DNA from 2 places in the Jeotgalibaca sp. A127 genome. Region 2 is predicted to be linked to the other one. Evidence: riboswitches for the same ligand, from Rfam matches in the RefSeq annotation. Region 2 holds a riboswitch; the other holds the start of a gene.
What was found. Region 2 has a riboswitch for lysine ahead of lysA (diaminopimelate decarboxylase). Riboswitches for the same ligand answer to the same signal wherever they lie in the genome.
Positions count from the first base shown of each region.

Region 1 (7,743 bases), on a different contig from region 2:
CAGTAAAATACCTTTAATTCGATTATTCAATTTTCCACCTCACTAATAAAATTACTGTCCTATGGTATAATTATTTTAGTAATTTGACAAGGGGGATTTCATGAATTCTAAAGAAAAATCTCGTGATATATTGGAACAAATTATTGCCATTTATCCCGATGTAAAAACAATCCTGAATTATTCTAATAATTTCGAGCTTTTAATCGCCGTTATGTTGAGCGCTCAAACGACAGATATCGCTGTGAATAAGGTGACCGGGGCACTGTTTGAACGTTTTCCAACCCCCACTGCTTTCGCCAATTCTTCTCCAGCAGAAATAGAACCTTATATTAAATCCATCGGTTTGTACCGCAATAAGGCCAAACATATCTATACATGCAGCAACCAGTTAATGGCTCATTTTAACGGTGAAGTACCAAATAATCGCAAAGATTTGGAATCCTTGGCCGGGGTGGGCAGAAAAACAGCCAATGTAATACTGAGCGTTGGTTTTGGGATACCCGCCTTTCCTGTGGACACGCATGTTTCGAGGGTTTGCAAGCATCATGATATCGTTCCGCAAAATGCCACACCACTTGAAATCGAAAAAATAGTGACAGATATTTTGCCAAAAGAGTTGTGGAACCAGGCCCATCATTCCATTATCTTTTTTGGGCGCAACATTTGCTCGCCCCGTAACCCAAAATGCCACGAATATTTGCATTAAAAAACTTCCCAGAATGATTTCTGGGAAGTTTTTTAAAATTATCTGTGTTCTGCCAATACCCGACTTAAGAAATTTTTTGTTCGTTCTTCTTTAGGGTTATTGAAAATATCATCTGGTGATCCTTCTTCGGCAATGACACCCTGGTCCATAAAGATGACATGGTCGGCAACTTCACGTGCGAACTGCATCTCGTGGGTCACAACAACCATCGTCAATCCGCTATCAGCCAATTGATTCATGACCCGCAACACTTCCCCGACCGTTTCTGGGTCCAGGGCAGATGTTGGTTCATCAAACAACAGTAAGTCTGGTTCCATTGCCAACGCCCGTGCAATCGCAACCCGCTGTTTTTGACCACCCGATAATTGAGCCGGTCGGGCATGAATATAGGATTCCATACCAACTTCTTCCAAGAAATGAATAGCTCGTTTCTTTGCCTCTTCCTTATCTGTTTTTAAAACGTTGATTTGGCCGGTTGTACAATTTGTTAAAACATCCAGATTGTTGAATAAATTGAATTGCTGGAATACCATGCCGACTTTAGAACGATAATGGAACAGGTTCAGACTTGGATCCAACACGTTTTGATCCCGATAATGAATTTCTCCAGTTGTAGGTTTTTCCAACAGATTTAAACAACGCAGTAACGTTGATTTACCGGAACCAGATGAACCGATCAAGCAGATTACCTTTCCTTCTTGTACGTCAAAACTGATGTCTTTTAAAACTTCTCGGTCACCGAATTTTTTGCTGAGATTCTTGATGCTTAAGACTGTTCCCAATCAGCCCACCCCCTTATTTTGTTTAGGAGACTGGATTTGGTTTGGATTACCACCCACGAGTTGGTAATTCTCTGCCCCATCAAGTTTACGCTCAAAGCGGCGCAAGATACGGGTAATAGTCAGAGTCATAATCAAATACATAATACTTGCCACCGTGTAAGGACCAAAGTAGTCAAAATTGATTCCCGCAACTGTTTTAGTTTGAAAGAATAACTCTGTAACAGAGATAACGTTCAATACAGAAGTGTCCTTAATATTGATTACGAATTCATTGCCTGTTGCCGGCAAGACATTTCGCCATACTTGGGGAATAACCACAACACGCATAGTTTGCCAATGGGACATGCCAATAGCAGCTGCTCCTTCAAATTGACCTTTATCGATTGAGACAATACCTCCACGTACTATTTCAGTCATGTAAGCACCTGTATTGATTGAAACAATGAAAATCGCTGCACTTGTACGATTAAGGTCCCAACCGAATACTAAAGCAGATCCATAATAAATGACCATTGCCTGAACAATCATTGGTGTTCCACGGAAAAGCTCAATATAACACGTTGATATAAAATGTATCAACTTTAAAAAGTAACGTTTAATTCCTTTATCAGGTTGCGGTATTGTACGGACGATACCCAGTACCATTCCAATTACTACTCCAATTACGGTTCCGATCATTGAAATGTAAATCGTCACCCAGGCTCCTCTTAGAAAAAGAGGCGCATTATTTATAAATATGTCCCATAAATGGCCCACTAATTTTTCACTCCCATATCTTACTGCGCAGCCGGTTGATTCAAGATTGCTTCTTCCATCAGGCTTTGTTGCTCTTCTGCAGAAATTGTTTCCAAAATACTATTTATTTCTTCTAATTGGGCTTCGTCTTTTCGAACCCCGATTGCAATTGTTGTATCTTCCGGATTCGTTTCAAAACCATCTTCAAATTCAATATAGGTAAAATCTTCGTTTGCATTGGAAGCACTGATTGCTTCTGGTAGTTCAGATACATAACCATCAATTACACCTGATTGCAATGCCACCCGCATAGCAGAAAAATTCTCCATCGCCGATTGTTTTTCAACACCTTCAATCTGATCAATCATATTATAGTGGAACGTGTTCAACTGGGCTGTTATTTGCGCCCCAGAAAAATCAGCCAATGATGTAGCATCTACATAATCCCCATCGGCTGCAACCACCATTACCAATTGCGATTCCAAATAAGGGATACTAAAGTCGATTGTCTGTTTTCTTTCTTCTGTAGGGGACATTCCGGCAATAATTACATCAATTTTTTTCGATTGAAGTGCTGGCACCAAACCGTCCCATTCCGTTTTTACGATAACGAGTTCCTGACCGAGGCCATCGGCAATTTTTTTGGCAATTTCAACATCATATCCCCCAGCATATTCTTGGGAATCTGATATTTGGACAGCGCCATTAGCGTCGCCTGTCTGGGTCCAGTTATAAGGGGCATACGCAGCTTCCATGCCTACTACAAATTGCTCATTTTCGGTACCTTCGGACGTTGTTTCATTTCCTTCAGAGCCACATGCAGCTAACACCAATGCTGAACCAAATACTAAACTTAATAATCTTAATCCTTTTTTCATTGTTATTCCGCTCCTCTTATAAAAAATACAAACAAAAAAACCGTGAGCAAAAGGCTCACGGTTTACCGTCCTTTTGCCCCAATATGAACAGCGCATCGATGAATATAATTGGGCATTATATTCTGACAGTATCATACTTATTCAGCATGACCCCAGTATCCTATAAGATACTTCGGCGAATTCCCCTTTCGTGACCTACTGATGGTTTTCGCGACCTCTAGTTCATATTGTTCTTTGTTATGCCAGTAACTATAGCGTACTTTATTTTTAATGTCAACAAGACATATCATTTAATTCTAATAATTGGTTAATTAGTCTGCCTTCCATTATAATAAAATCACGAGATGGGGGAATATGCTATGATACCAAAAATTATCCACTACTGTTGGTTTGGAGGCAACAAGATGGGTGAGCAAACCAAAGAAATGATGGCTACATGGAAAAAGTACTGTCCTGATTATGAAATAATGATCTGGAATGAAGATACTTTTGATGTACATAACATGGGGGATTATGTAAAAGAGGCATATTTAGAAAGTAAATGGGCTTTTGTTTCGGATGTGGCACGTCTATATGCACTGAAAGAATACGGGGGCATTTATATGGATACAGATGTCGAAGTTATTAAACCTCTTGACCCACTTCTGAACCATGATGCTTTTATGGGGTTTGAAATTGAGACAACAATTTCTACTGCCTTAATTGCAACCGTTCCCCACCATCCTACTTTTGAGCTTCTTTTTGCGGATTATGAGAATCGGCATTTTAAGAATCCCGATGGAACCCTGGATGAAAAAACAAACGTTAATCGGATCACCGAAATTTTTCAGGAGAACGGTTTGGAATTAAATAACGAATACCAGGAAATTATGAATGTTGCTATCTATCCCCGTGTTTATTTTTCGCCAAAGAGTTATTGGACCCGAGAAATCAACGATACTAAAGATACTTATGCCATTCATCATTATTCTGGTTCCTGGTTATAAAAAAGCTATGTTGTCCCGAGAATGGGGCAGCATAGCTTTTTGTGTTTACATATAATCTTTTCGCTTCAACCAAAGGAAGGTAACAACACTGATTAAAATTGATAGGCCAATCAAAAAAATAAATGCTAATGGATGTTTCTCAATGGGCAAAAATACATTCATTCCCCAGAAAGATCCAATAATGGTTGGTATCGTCAATACAATACTAAATGAAGTCAAAAACTTCATAATATTATTCAGGTTGTTTGAAATAACACTGGAAAAGACTTCACTTAAGTGATCGATCATTTCCGCTGATTCTTTAACCATTATTGAAGCTTGATGTGAGATGACCTTGATATCATGCAATAATGTTTTACCCTTGGCATCCTCTGAATAAATGTCACGATCCATTAAATTTTTTATGATACGATGGTTCTCCAAAATTCCTGTTTCAAAGTAAACCAGGTTCTTGTGTATAGCAATCAACTTGTAAAATGCTTCATTCCTAGTCGTATCAACGATATTTTGTTCCATGTCATCAATCGTTTTATCAATATCGGATATTTTTTCCAAGTAGGAATCAGTCAATTCCCATAATATATCCAAAACAATATGTGAGCCGTACCAATCTTTGTCTAACTGGTTAGTGTAAACCCTCTCCAAGAAAGGAACATCACTTGAACAAACCGTTATGATTTTGTTATGGATAAGAATAATGGCTAACGGTAAAGTCTCGTATGAACGGTAGGTATCAAATGCTTCTTTGGTGTGAGGATACAAAACTAATAATAATAAAATCTTATCACCAAACTTCGTCTCTGCTACTTCTTGGCGAGGTACTTCATAATAATCAAACGCATCTGTTATGAAATCTTGAGGTATACCCAACTCATCAGTTAAAAAATGGATTTCATCCTCAAGGGGGCTTTCAAAATGCAACCATTGAGCATTTTTATAATCTGAAATTTCTTGGTAAAGATTATCTTCTCCAATAATAAAACTCTTCATGATTCCCACCCTATCATTGTTATTTGCTTTGAGTATATCACAAAAAAGTACCCGTCTCATGACAGGTACTTTTAACGGCTTCCGAAAGAAGTCTCCCGCTTCTAAACGTTTGGGTGCGTGGCACCAGTGAAAGCGGGAGCTGAATTTCGGTTCCCCCAATGGGGAACGATAGTTCCTGTTTACGTCAATAAAAATCGATTTAAGACGAAGGCATGTTATATAATATCCTTATAATCAAGGAAGGAGGAAATTTTATGTACCACGGAAAACGATTGTTGATTCGAAATCAAGCGAAGCTGAAACCGGCATTGGATACCTGCAACAAAGCTTCCGCTGAAGTGTGGAACCTGTGCTTGCGGAAGTCCAAGGCACATCATCTTGCCACCGGCAAGTGGATAGGCAAGACGCAACTGCAAAGCGAAACCAAGCAAACGGTCGCATTGCATAGTCAAAGCATCCAAGCCGTCGCCCACAAATACTTGAACGCCCGTCTGGCGGCGAAGGAAGCCAAAACCGCAGGGCGCAAGAATGTCCGTTACCCCTACAAGGAGAAGTTTTTCTTCAACACCAAATGGGTCGGACAGGCTTTTTCCATAGAAGGTAATGTCGTCACCCTCTCATTGGGCATCCGCAACGGAAAAAGACAACCGCCACTGAAGTTGCGGGTATCCGGATTAGACGGCATTCCTGTCGAAACCATCAAGGAAGTGGAGCTATGCCACGACACCCATTATTATTTGTCCGTTAATTACGACGATGGGATAGAAAATCCGCCCTTGGGGCAACAACAGGCGGCTTCTGTTGACTTGGGCGAAATCCACAGTATTGCTTCCTTTGCGGAAGGCGGTTCTTCCGTCCTGATTAGCGGACGCAAGGCACGCAGTATCCACCAATTGCGCAACAAGAAGCTGGCTGAACTGCAACGGCTGCAGTCGAAGTGCAAGAAAGGCTCGCGCCAGTGGAAGAAATACCAAAAAGCCAAAAACTTCGTCCGCACCAAGAGCGCCCGCCAGCTGCAGGATGCCCTGCATAAGACAACCAAAAACTTTGTGGATTGGTGCGTCGCACAGCAGGTTTCGACGGTCTACGTTGGCGATGTAGAAGGCGTGGAACGCAACACCAAAGGGAAGAAACGAAAAAAAGTGACGCAAAAGCTGTCCAATTGGAGCTTCGACAAGCTGATGAGCTACCTGACGTATAAAGCCAGAGCCAACGGCATCGCCATCCAAAAGGTGGACGAAGCCTACAGTACGCAAACATGTCCTGTTTGCCACAACCGCAAGAAACATACCGGTCGCAATGTCCTTTGTGCGTGCGGCTACACCAGCCACCGCGACATTCACGGAGCCAAGAACATCCTCAGCAAGACACTGTACGGGAACTTCCTGCCGTGGGCAGTCGCGGAACAGACAAAGTATCTACGACCATGTTAGGGAGTAGTAGATGGCGCGTCACCGCCCACAAACAGTAAAAACTGTTTGCGTTGCTTTTTGTGGAGAGAAGAAACAGCCACTTCCCAAATGGAAGCATCTCGGCAACTGTCGAGTCCCGCTGCAGCGTCTCTTTAGACAAAAAGAAACCCCGACTTCAAAATCCGTCAGGATTTAAGTGGGGGAGTGTTCATTTAAGCGATAGAAATATGCATTTCAATTCCGCTGTTATCCTTCAAGATAATGACACCATTATCCTCTTTGTATGTGTAGTCTTTTTCTTTCAAACGACTTAACAAAGCATCCATTTCCTCTTGGTTTGGGACCAACCATTCATAGTAGGCCAAACCTAATTGATTCTCGCGTGGTTCAGGTAAATTTTTACCTGCCCAAGTGTTTGAACCAACGTGATGATGATAATCCCCGGATGCGAAAAATTTCGCTTGGCCGAAGTAATCAGACTTCAAGCCCAATGGAACAATGTTCGTATAGAAATCTTCTGTTCCAGGTAAATCATGGACTGTTAAATGGACATGCCCCATAATCGTTCCGGCTGGCATACCTGTAAATTGTTTTTTGACAGTTCCAAGCACGCCTTCCGCATCCATTTGAATCGTGATTCCTTCGATACGACCGTTTTCACGTCTGTCCCATTCTGATTCGGGTTTATCTGCATAAATTTCAATCCCGTTACCTTCAGGGTCGTTAAAATAAAGCGCTTCACTGTAGCCATGGTCACTTGCACCACCCAGTGGATATTTATTCACCAACAAGTAGTATAGGTATTCTCCTAAATCTTGTCTAGATGGCAATAATAGCGCTAAGTGGAATAATCCTGCTGTAAGTGTCTTCGTTGCATCGGGTTGAATCTGCACGAGTTCCACCAATGGTTCCTTAGTAGATTCCAATCCAAGGGTGATGGCTTTCCTTTTTGAATCCAATACCGTCAAACCTACAACCTTTTGATAAAACTCGGACATTTTTTCTAAATCCTTAACCTTTAGCACTACTTTACCTAATTTCCAATCTTTTTCTGTCATTCGAATACCTCTTTCCAATAATGTTATATATTAAATGTTTCAATCGTATATGCCAATTCCGACAAAGGATCATCGGTCCACCAATGACGACCATTGCCTAAACAAGCACAGTAGTAAGTGATAGCATCTTCGCTCAATATTTTACGGTAGTGGACATGTCCCATGATACTTTTTGTAATAGGATATTTATCATATA
Region 1 covers NZ_JBQPRC010000004.1:179,612-187,354, forward strand. Annotated here, with positions in the region: gene ACTVAI_RS06460 (DMT family transporter) at 1-30, opposite strand, end outside; gene nth (endonuclease III) at 101-706, shown strand; gene ACTVAI_RS06470 (amino acid ABC transporter ATP-binding protein) at 745-1,488, opposite strand; partial or broken gene ACTVAI_RS06475 (ABC transporter substrate-binding protein/permease) at 1,489-3,101, opposite strand; lysine riboswitch at 3,182-3,330, opposite strand; gene ACTVAI_RS06480 (glycosyltransferase family 32 protein) at 3,461-4,087, shown strand; gene ACTVAI_RS06485 (magnesium transporter CorA family protein) at 4,133-5,077, opposite strand; gene ACTVAI_RS06490 (RNA-guided endonuclease InsQ/TnpB family protein) at 5,332-6,510, shown strand; gene ACTVAI_RS06495 (VOC family protein) at 6,702-7,547, opposite strand; gene ACTVAI_RS06500 (metallophosphoesterase) at 7,571-7,743, opposite strand, start outside.
Region 1: linked by a shared signal. The riboswitch ahead of ACTVAI_RS06475 (ABC transporter substrate-binding protein/permease) and the one ahead of lysA (diaminopimelate decarboxylase) in region 2 are both predicted to bind lysine.

Region 2 (7,743 bases):
GCTGACCAGCATGACAGTTTTTCCACTATCTGCTAGGCTTATTGCAGTAGCACAAGCCGTAGATGTTTTACCTACGCCCCCTTTACCGGTAAAAAACAAATATTTTGTTAAAATATGGTCTTTAGGTTGATACATTTCCATTTTTTTCATCTCCCAAAAAAGTTCTTCTTAACAACAGGATGAGCCGGCGTCTCCACCGCAACAACTTCCTTCTTGGCCAGTCTTCACAAATACAATCCCCGTATAGGCGGTGATTTCATCTAATGAAGGATACTCGCCCACTTTTTTGATTTCGTTGTCAAGGACCGTAATCGGCAAGGCTGAAGCGCCTCTTTCTTGCAAGAGTGCGCTCACTTTTTCATTCGCAACAAAGGCTTGCGGGTTATTGGATAAATTATATCTTACAGCCTCTAAATCCTTGACAGAATTGAGTGCCTCCATCGCTGAGGTAAACAGTATCAAGTTTTCGTCGATAGAAGGGCCACACACCCCTGTACTACAACACATCGCTGGTTCATAAATAGTGAATTGTTTCATTTCGTTTTCCTTCTTCCTGATTTATAATCTTGTTTCATTCTACATAGATGTTCTTCTATCTAAAATATAGACTTCCATCTATCTAATGTCAATTAAATTTTTGATGGTTAGGTTTTTGAATAAAAACGACAGAGAAGAACGATAATGGGTGAATCTGTTGCTATACATTTAAGCTAACCACACCTAGTCAGGAACCGTACCGTGATATAATAGGTGTGAGGAATAACGCATGGCTTGATTAGATTGGAGGTCAGTGTCATGGAAATGAAACGCGATAATAAACACATCTTGTTTCTGGCACTCATGGGAATACTGGCTTTTACTATTGCTGGAGTGGTCAATGGGCTTATCTTGACACAATTTGAATTACCTCTTGGTTCAATTGTTGAAGGTACGATTTGGGGATTAATTCTTGGTTTCTTCGTCCGCGATCGTTTCAAAATTTGGAAAGTAGTGATCGCTGCGATTATTGCAACTTTTATTTCTTATTTTTTAGGCTCCTTCATTGGGCTTAGTCTCCCAGTTCCTCGTTATATCAGTTATATGATTATGGGAATCGTGATGGGTCTCATCTTCGGTGGTATTATTGGAAAACTGCGAGGGGCCATTTTATTTGCAACTATTGGGGCTGTTGTATTCCTGATAGGTGGTTTTCTTTATGACTATTTGCCGATTTATGGCAGTAGCTTTATGAACTTCTTTGAAGACACCTTTGGACCGAATGGATGGGTCATCTTTGCCCCGGCTTTCATCGGAATATTTAAGGGTTTGGCCATGGGATTAGCGCTGGGGATTTTGGAAAAACGTAAAATTTAACAGCTAGTGCGGCGTTCCTGAAGTATTTTTTTCGGGAACGTCGCACTTTTCGCTAAATTGCGGCTTTTAGAAAATATTTTGGATGGGAACGCCGCATTTTTTCCGAAAATGCGGCGTTCGGGGCTTCATAAATTCCTAAATGCCGCACCACCAAACGTTTTGAAACTAAACTCACACAATAAAAGACGAATCGCAGCTCGATAACTGTGATTCGTCTTTTTTAATTATCCAAATAAGACATCTTCCATGTCATACATACCCGGAGCTTTATCCGCCAACCACTTGGCACCGTTCAAGGCACCATTGGCAAATATTTTTTTAGAGAATGCTTCGTGTTTAATCGAAATCACTTCATCCTGGCCGGCAAAAATCGCCTCATGTTCACCAACGATTGAACCGCCCCGAACAGCATGCACGCCAATTTCCTTATCCTGTCGTTTGCTGCTGCCTTCGCGTCCATAAATGAAGTCATAATTTAACGTCTCATTGATGGTGTCCGCGAACATTTTTGCCGTACCGGAAGGAGCATCCTCTTTCAACCGGTGATGTTTTTCGATGATTTCAATATCAAAGAAATCTTTCAATATGGGTGAATAATCCCGTAACATCCGGTTTACCAAAATCACACCCAAGCTGAAGTTTGCACTTTTAAGTACCGGAACGGTTTCAGAAAGCTCCTGTATTTGCGCCAGCTGCTCCTCACTATGCCCCGTAGCCGCAACGACTAATGGTACGTTATTTTCTTTCACATAGGCTAAAATCGCATCCAATGCACGTGGATTTGAGAAATCGATCAACACATCCACTTTCTCACTTTCACTTGTCAAAGTTGAATCTTTTTCTGGTGCAAAAATAATTAATTCATCTTTTGAATCGACACATTGTTCCACGACCCTACCCATGGCGCCATAACCTACTAGTCCAATTTTCAACGCAATTCCTCCTCAAACCGCTCCAAAACTTTTACCATCCGTTGGTAGGCGGCCTCTTCCATTTCCCCAAGTGGCATGCGCAAGGAACCGACATCCCAGCCCATCCAGTTCATGGCATATTTGACTGGAATCGGATTAACATCATAGAACAGGGAGTGGATGAGTTCCAGATATTTCAATTGAATTGCCAACGCCTCTCCTGTTTTTCCATCCAAATACAGGCGGACCATATCATGGACCGTTTTCGGCATGATGTTTGCCCAGACACTGATGACTCCCGTTCCACCGGCACTCAATAACGGTATAATCATATCGTCGTTGCCGCTGTAAAGCGCAAAATCAGCGCTCACGTATTGGGCAACGTTCATCACATAACTGATATCACCGGACGCTTCCTTGAGCCCCACGATATTCGGGTGCTGGGCCAGTTTGCCCACCACTTCTGGCGCAATGCTGCAGCCCGTACGACCCGGGATGTTGTACATGATAATCGGCACATCCACACTGTCGGCCACCATCTCAAAATGACGGATCATGCCAGCATCGTTTGCTTTATTGTAATACGGGGTGACCACCAACAGATAATCGGCTCCCAATGCCGTAAAAGCCTGGCTGTTGGAAATCGCCGTGGCGGTGCTATTGCTGCCGCTACCCACTATCATCGGCACGCGTTTGGCAATTTTCTCGTTACAGAAGGCGAGCAATTCTTTTTCCTCTTCAAAGGTCATTGTTGAAGCTTCTCCGGTCGTACCCAAAATAACGATACCGTCCGTCCCGCTTTGAATATGCCATTCCAGCAATTCTGCCGTCTTCGTATAATTGATGCTACCATCTTCATTCATTGGGGTAACCAATGCAACCATCGATCCTTCAATCATTTCCACTCGCCTCCGTTTTTTACATCATTCCTGATTAAATCTGCCAAGGTTTGTCGCTTAACAATTTCTCTCGCTTTACCATCTTTTACGAAAACGACGGCTGGCGTCGGATTGCGGTTATAGTTACTGCTCATCGAGTAACCATACGCTCCGGTTGAATAAACCACCAACACATCGCCTTTTTCAACAGGTGGTAAATGGACATCATGAATCAAAACATCACCGGATTCGCAGTATTTTCCTGCTACCGTCACTAATTCTGTTTTTTCTGCATCTAGTTTATTGGCAACATCACAGGCATATTTTGCCTGGTACAAGCTTGGTCGGATGTTATCCCCCATTCCACCGTCCACAAAATAATAATGCTTATTGGGTGTTTGTTTTTGATAACCAATTTCATAAAGGGTAATCCCGGCTTCTGCTACTAAACTGCGACCAGGCTCAATCACTACTTCATTGATCGTAACGCCAGTTTCCTGTAATTTCCCCTCTAAATAAGATAAAATCTGTTCCATATTTTCTTTAATAGGCATGGGTTGATCTTCATCTGTGTAACGCACGCCAAAGCCTCCGCCCAAGTTGAGAGTCATCGGATAATCGAACGTTGCCAAATAGCCAAGCATTTTATCGATGGCGGCATACCAAGCATCCATTTCAAAAATTTGAGAGCCGATATGAACATGGAAACCTTCCAAATGAAGATAATCACTCTTTTCAAAGATAGCCAGACAAGCTTGATAATCTTCACTACCAAAGGCGATCCCGAATTTTGAATCAATATGTGTTGTCACGATATATTCATGCGTATGCGCTTCAATGCCGACATTCAATCGAATTTGAATAGTGACTGCTCGTTGGTATTCTTCCGCCAATTCCGCAATTTCTTCCAGCTCCATCACGTTGTCAGCAACAATATGCACGATGCCACTTTCAAAAGCCATACGGAGTTCTTCGGTTGTTTTATTATTTCCGTGAAAATGAATTTTTTCAACTGGCACATCTGATTGTAGTGCCGTATATAATTCACCGCCACTAACAACGTCCACGCCTAAACCATAGTTAGCAATCAAATCCAACATTCCGATGGTCTGGAAAGCTTTCGATGCATAGAGTATCTTTGTTTGAAATAAATCTGATTTAAAGTTTTGCGTATAAGCTTCCAAGTTGTTTTCAAGTTTCGCTTGGTCGTAAACGTAAAGTGGTGTCCCGTACTGAGCTACCAATTCGCCCGCCGTCATACCTTCGATAACGAGTTCTTTCATTTATTTTCCTCCTGAATACTGGTTTTTTTGTACAAAAAAGACGCCATTTCTGGCGCCTTCTAAATTTTTACAGTGGATGTAACAATTTCTCAGCGCCTCTACTTTTCAAGTAGGAGTGATATAAGTATTTCCTATACCCCCACGATGGAAATTTGCCAATCTGCATCGTTCGGCAATGATTACCTTTCATCAATGATCATTGAATGCCTTCTCCCATTGATTACTTTTTTACATTGCTACCTCTTTTTTCAATTAAAATTAGAATATCATTAAAAAACTTCTTTGTCTACTTTTTTAAAAAACGTACAATATCCTTGTAAACCAAGCCATTATTTTCTTCATTCAGCACTTCGTGATTCATTCCATGATAAACCATCTTTGTTATATATTTATAACCGACCTTTTTCAAAAACGTGAGTGATTCACTCAATCCACGATCTCTTCCCGTCACTGGATCGCCATCCCCGGTCAGACTCAGTATTTTTAAAGCAGGATTTTTACATTCAAACATTGATTCTAGATGCATCATTCTGTCTGCTTGGATGATGGTTAAGAGAGAAATATTAGCATATTCCTTGACTATCATTGGATCGTTCTTGATTGCCATGAGATTATCTTTATTTACACTTACCCATGTCATTGCTTCTTCTCCCTGAATTTTTTTTATAAGACGAATCAGGAGACTGTCGCCATCCTTACCACGCAAGCGCGTCAATAACCGGCCATACATCTCAGCAATTTCTACACCATACACGTAGTTAACCGTTCCTGTCATGACCAGCTTGGAAATGAGATGGTCATGATTTTGAATATAAATACGGGCAAACAGGGACCCTAATGAGTGTCCAAACAAATAAATTTCTTTTTCTGGATAGCGTTTTTTAATAAAATCAGTTACCAATAATTGGTCTTCGATGACCCGATCTGGACCATCCATGAAACCAAATGGATTTGCTTCGTTAATGGATTCACCATGGCCACGAATATCAGCTATAACAACCGCAAAACCTTCTTTTTGCAAGTAGCTACAAAAATCGGCATAGCGGCCCTTATGCTCCTTTGATCCATGAATAATTTGTACCACCCCAATAGGATCATCCACCGCATAGATGGCAATAGAAATGCCCAAACTATCTTTTGCGGTTAACTTCATTTTCTCCATCAGTGAACTCCTCCCTTTTAATACCAGTTTATTGTTTCCCAAATAAAAAAGCTATCTCTTCCAAAACGAAGAGATAGCTTTTTGAAAATTTTATTCTGATATTTCTACTACGAGGTAACGATGTGGTTCTTTACCCTCAGAGTGAGTTGAAATACGTTTGTTTTTGCTTAAATAAGCATGGATTTGTTTCCGTTCGAAAGCTGGTAACGGTTCAAGGAAGACTGGTTGCTTTGTACGCAGTACACGTTCCGCTGTACGATCCGCAATGTTTTCCAGGATGCTCGCCCGGCGTTCCCGGTAATCTCCCACATTAACCACAACAGACACGCGACTGCGTTCATGTTGTTGGAAAATAGTTTGTGCCAATATTTGTAACGCATTAATAATTTTTCCATGTTTACCTATGACTAAACCTGGTTTGTTGGTATCGATCTGGAAAGTGATGATATTATGTTTTACTTCTGCTGTCACTTCGGCAGGTGCACCATAAACTTCAACAGTTTTTGTTAAATAATCGCTAACACTTGAAATAGCTTCTTGGCGTGAGGATTCAGAAGCAGGTTCTTCATCGAAATCTTCCTCTTCTTCATCTTCATCTTCATCAGCATATTCCAACGTATCAGAATAATCATAGTTGTCCTCTTGGGTTACAGGAGCTTCAGTTTCCGGGTTTTCAGCAAGATGATTGGCACGTTCCTCATTTTCAAAAATAGCAATGTCACCTGGTTCATCCATTTCCGGGAGCACTTTAGGTGTTAATTCCACCTCAGCGTCCTTTTGGCCAAAACCGAAAAGTCCCTTTTTCCCTTCAGAAATGATTTTGATGTCTACTTCATGGCTGCCTAAATTTAGTTGAGCTAACCCTTTGCTGATTGCTTGATCAACCGTTGTCTCGCGCACTACAATTTTTTCGTTTTCCATCAATTGTCCATCCTTCCATTTCAAAGAACAAATTATTTTCTTTTCTTTTTCTTCGGATTTCTAGCTTTTTCCAGCGCTTTTGCACGTTCTCTCTTAGCCCGTTCCTCTTCATCGCGTTCTGCAATGATTTTGTAAGGATTATTCATGATCAATGTTTGACCAACAGAGAATGCATTACTTACTACCCAATATAATGATAACGCACTTGGTAAAGAAATACCTACGAATAAAATCATTGCTGGCATTGTATACAGCATAGCTTTAGCTTGGCCACCACCATCTGGTTGAGACATCATCGTCAATTTAGATGTGTAGTAAGTCAATATTGCAGCTAATACCGGTAAAATGAAGTATGGGTCACGTTCTCCCAAGTTCATCCATAAGAATGTTCCTTCACGTAGTACTTCTGTACGACTGATGGCTTGATACAAAGCAATCATCACTGGCATTTGAACAACAGCTGGTAAACAACCAGCGTATGGATTCACACCATTTTCAGAATAAACTCGAGAAATTTCCGATTGCAGTAATTCACGGGTCTGTGTATCCTTGGATGCATATTTTGCTTGCAGCTCTTTGATTTGGGGCTGCACTTTTTGCATCTTCCGTGTACTCTTTGTTTGGAAATAATTTAATGGGATTAAAACGACCCGAATAATAAATGTAAAGATGATAATTCCCATACCATAACTATTATTGAACATTTCTGATAGGAAAATAATGAAACGAGAAAAATTATAAATAACAATTCCATCCCAAAATCCAGTACTCTCAGAAGTGATGGGAGCCGTGTTACCACATGCCGACAAAACCAACATGACCATAACCAGTCCCAAAGATAAAAGTAATCGCTTCCGCTTAGACAACAAAATTTCCTCCTTTGAACTATATTACATGTGCTAATTTTAACACATGTAGCAGATTTTTTTTAATTTCTTCTGTAGTTAAATTCGCAGTTGGTTGGCGTGCAATAATTATAAAATCAATTTCAGACTTAATTTGCGGTTTTAATTCTAAAAGAGCCTGACGGATTTTTCTTTTTACAGCATTACGGGTGACTGCGTTACCAATTTTTTTACCAACGGACAACCCCACTCGAAAATGGTCCTGTCCTTCTTTAGGCATTTTATAGATGACAAACTGGCGATTTGCTTTTGAAGAGCCAGTATGGAATACATTCTGGAACTCTTTTTCTTTTTTTACTCGAAAAGATTTACGCACCCTGTATCCTCTTT
Region 2 covers NZ_JBQPRC010000009.1:15,979-23,721, reverse strand. Annotated here, with positions in the region: gene arsA (arsenical pump-driving ATPase) at 1-141, opposite strand, end outside; gene arsD (arsenite efflux transporter metallochaperone ArsD) at 169-537, opposite strand; gene ACTVAI_RS09160 (hypothetical protein) at 796-1,353, shown strand; gene dapB (4-hydroxy-tetrahydrodipicolinate reductase) at 1,578-2,285, opposite strand; gene dapA (4-hydroxy-tetrahydrodipicolinate synthase) at 2,282-3,163, opposite strand; gene lysA (diaminopimelate decarboxylase) at 3,160-4,425, opposite strand; lysine riboswitch at 4,512-4,678, opposite strand; gene ACTVAI_RS09140 (alpha/beta fold hydrolase) at 4,712-5,587, opposite strand; gene jag (RNA-binding cell elongation regulator Jag/EloR) at 5,678-6,508, opposite strand; gene yidC (membrane protein insertase YidC) at 6,541-7,374, opposite strand; gene rnpA (ribonuclease P protein component) at 7,394-7,729, opposite strand.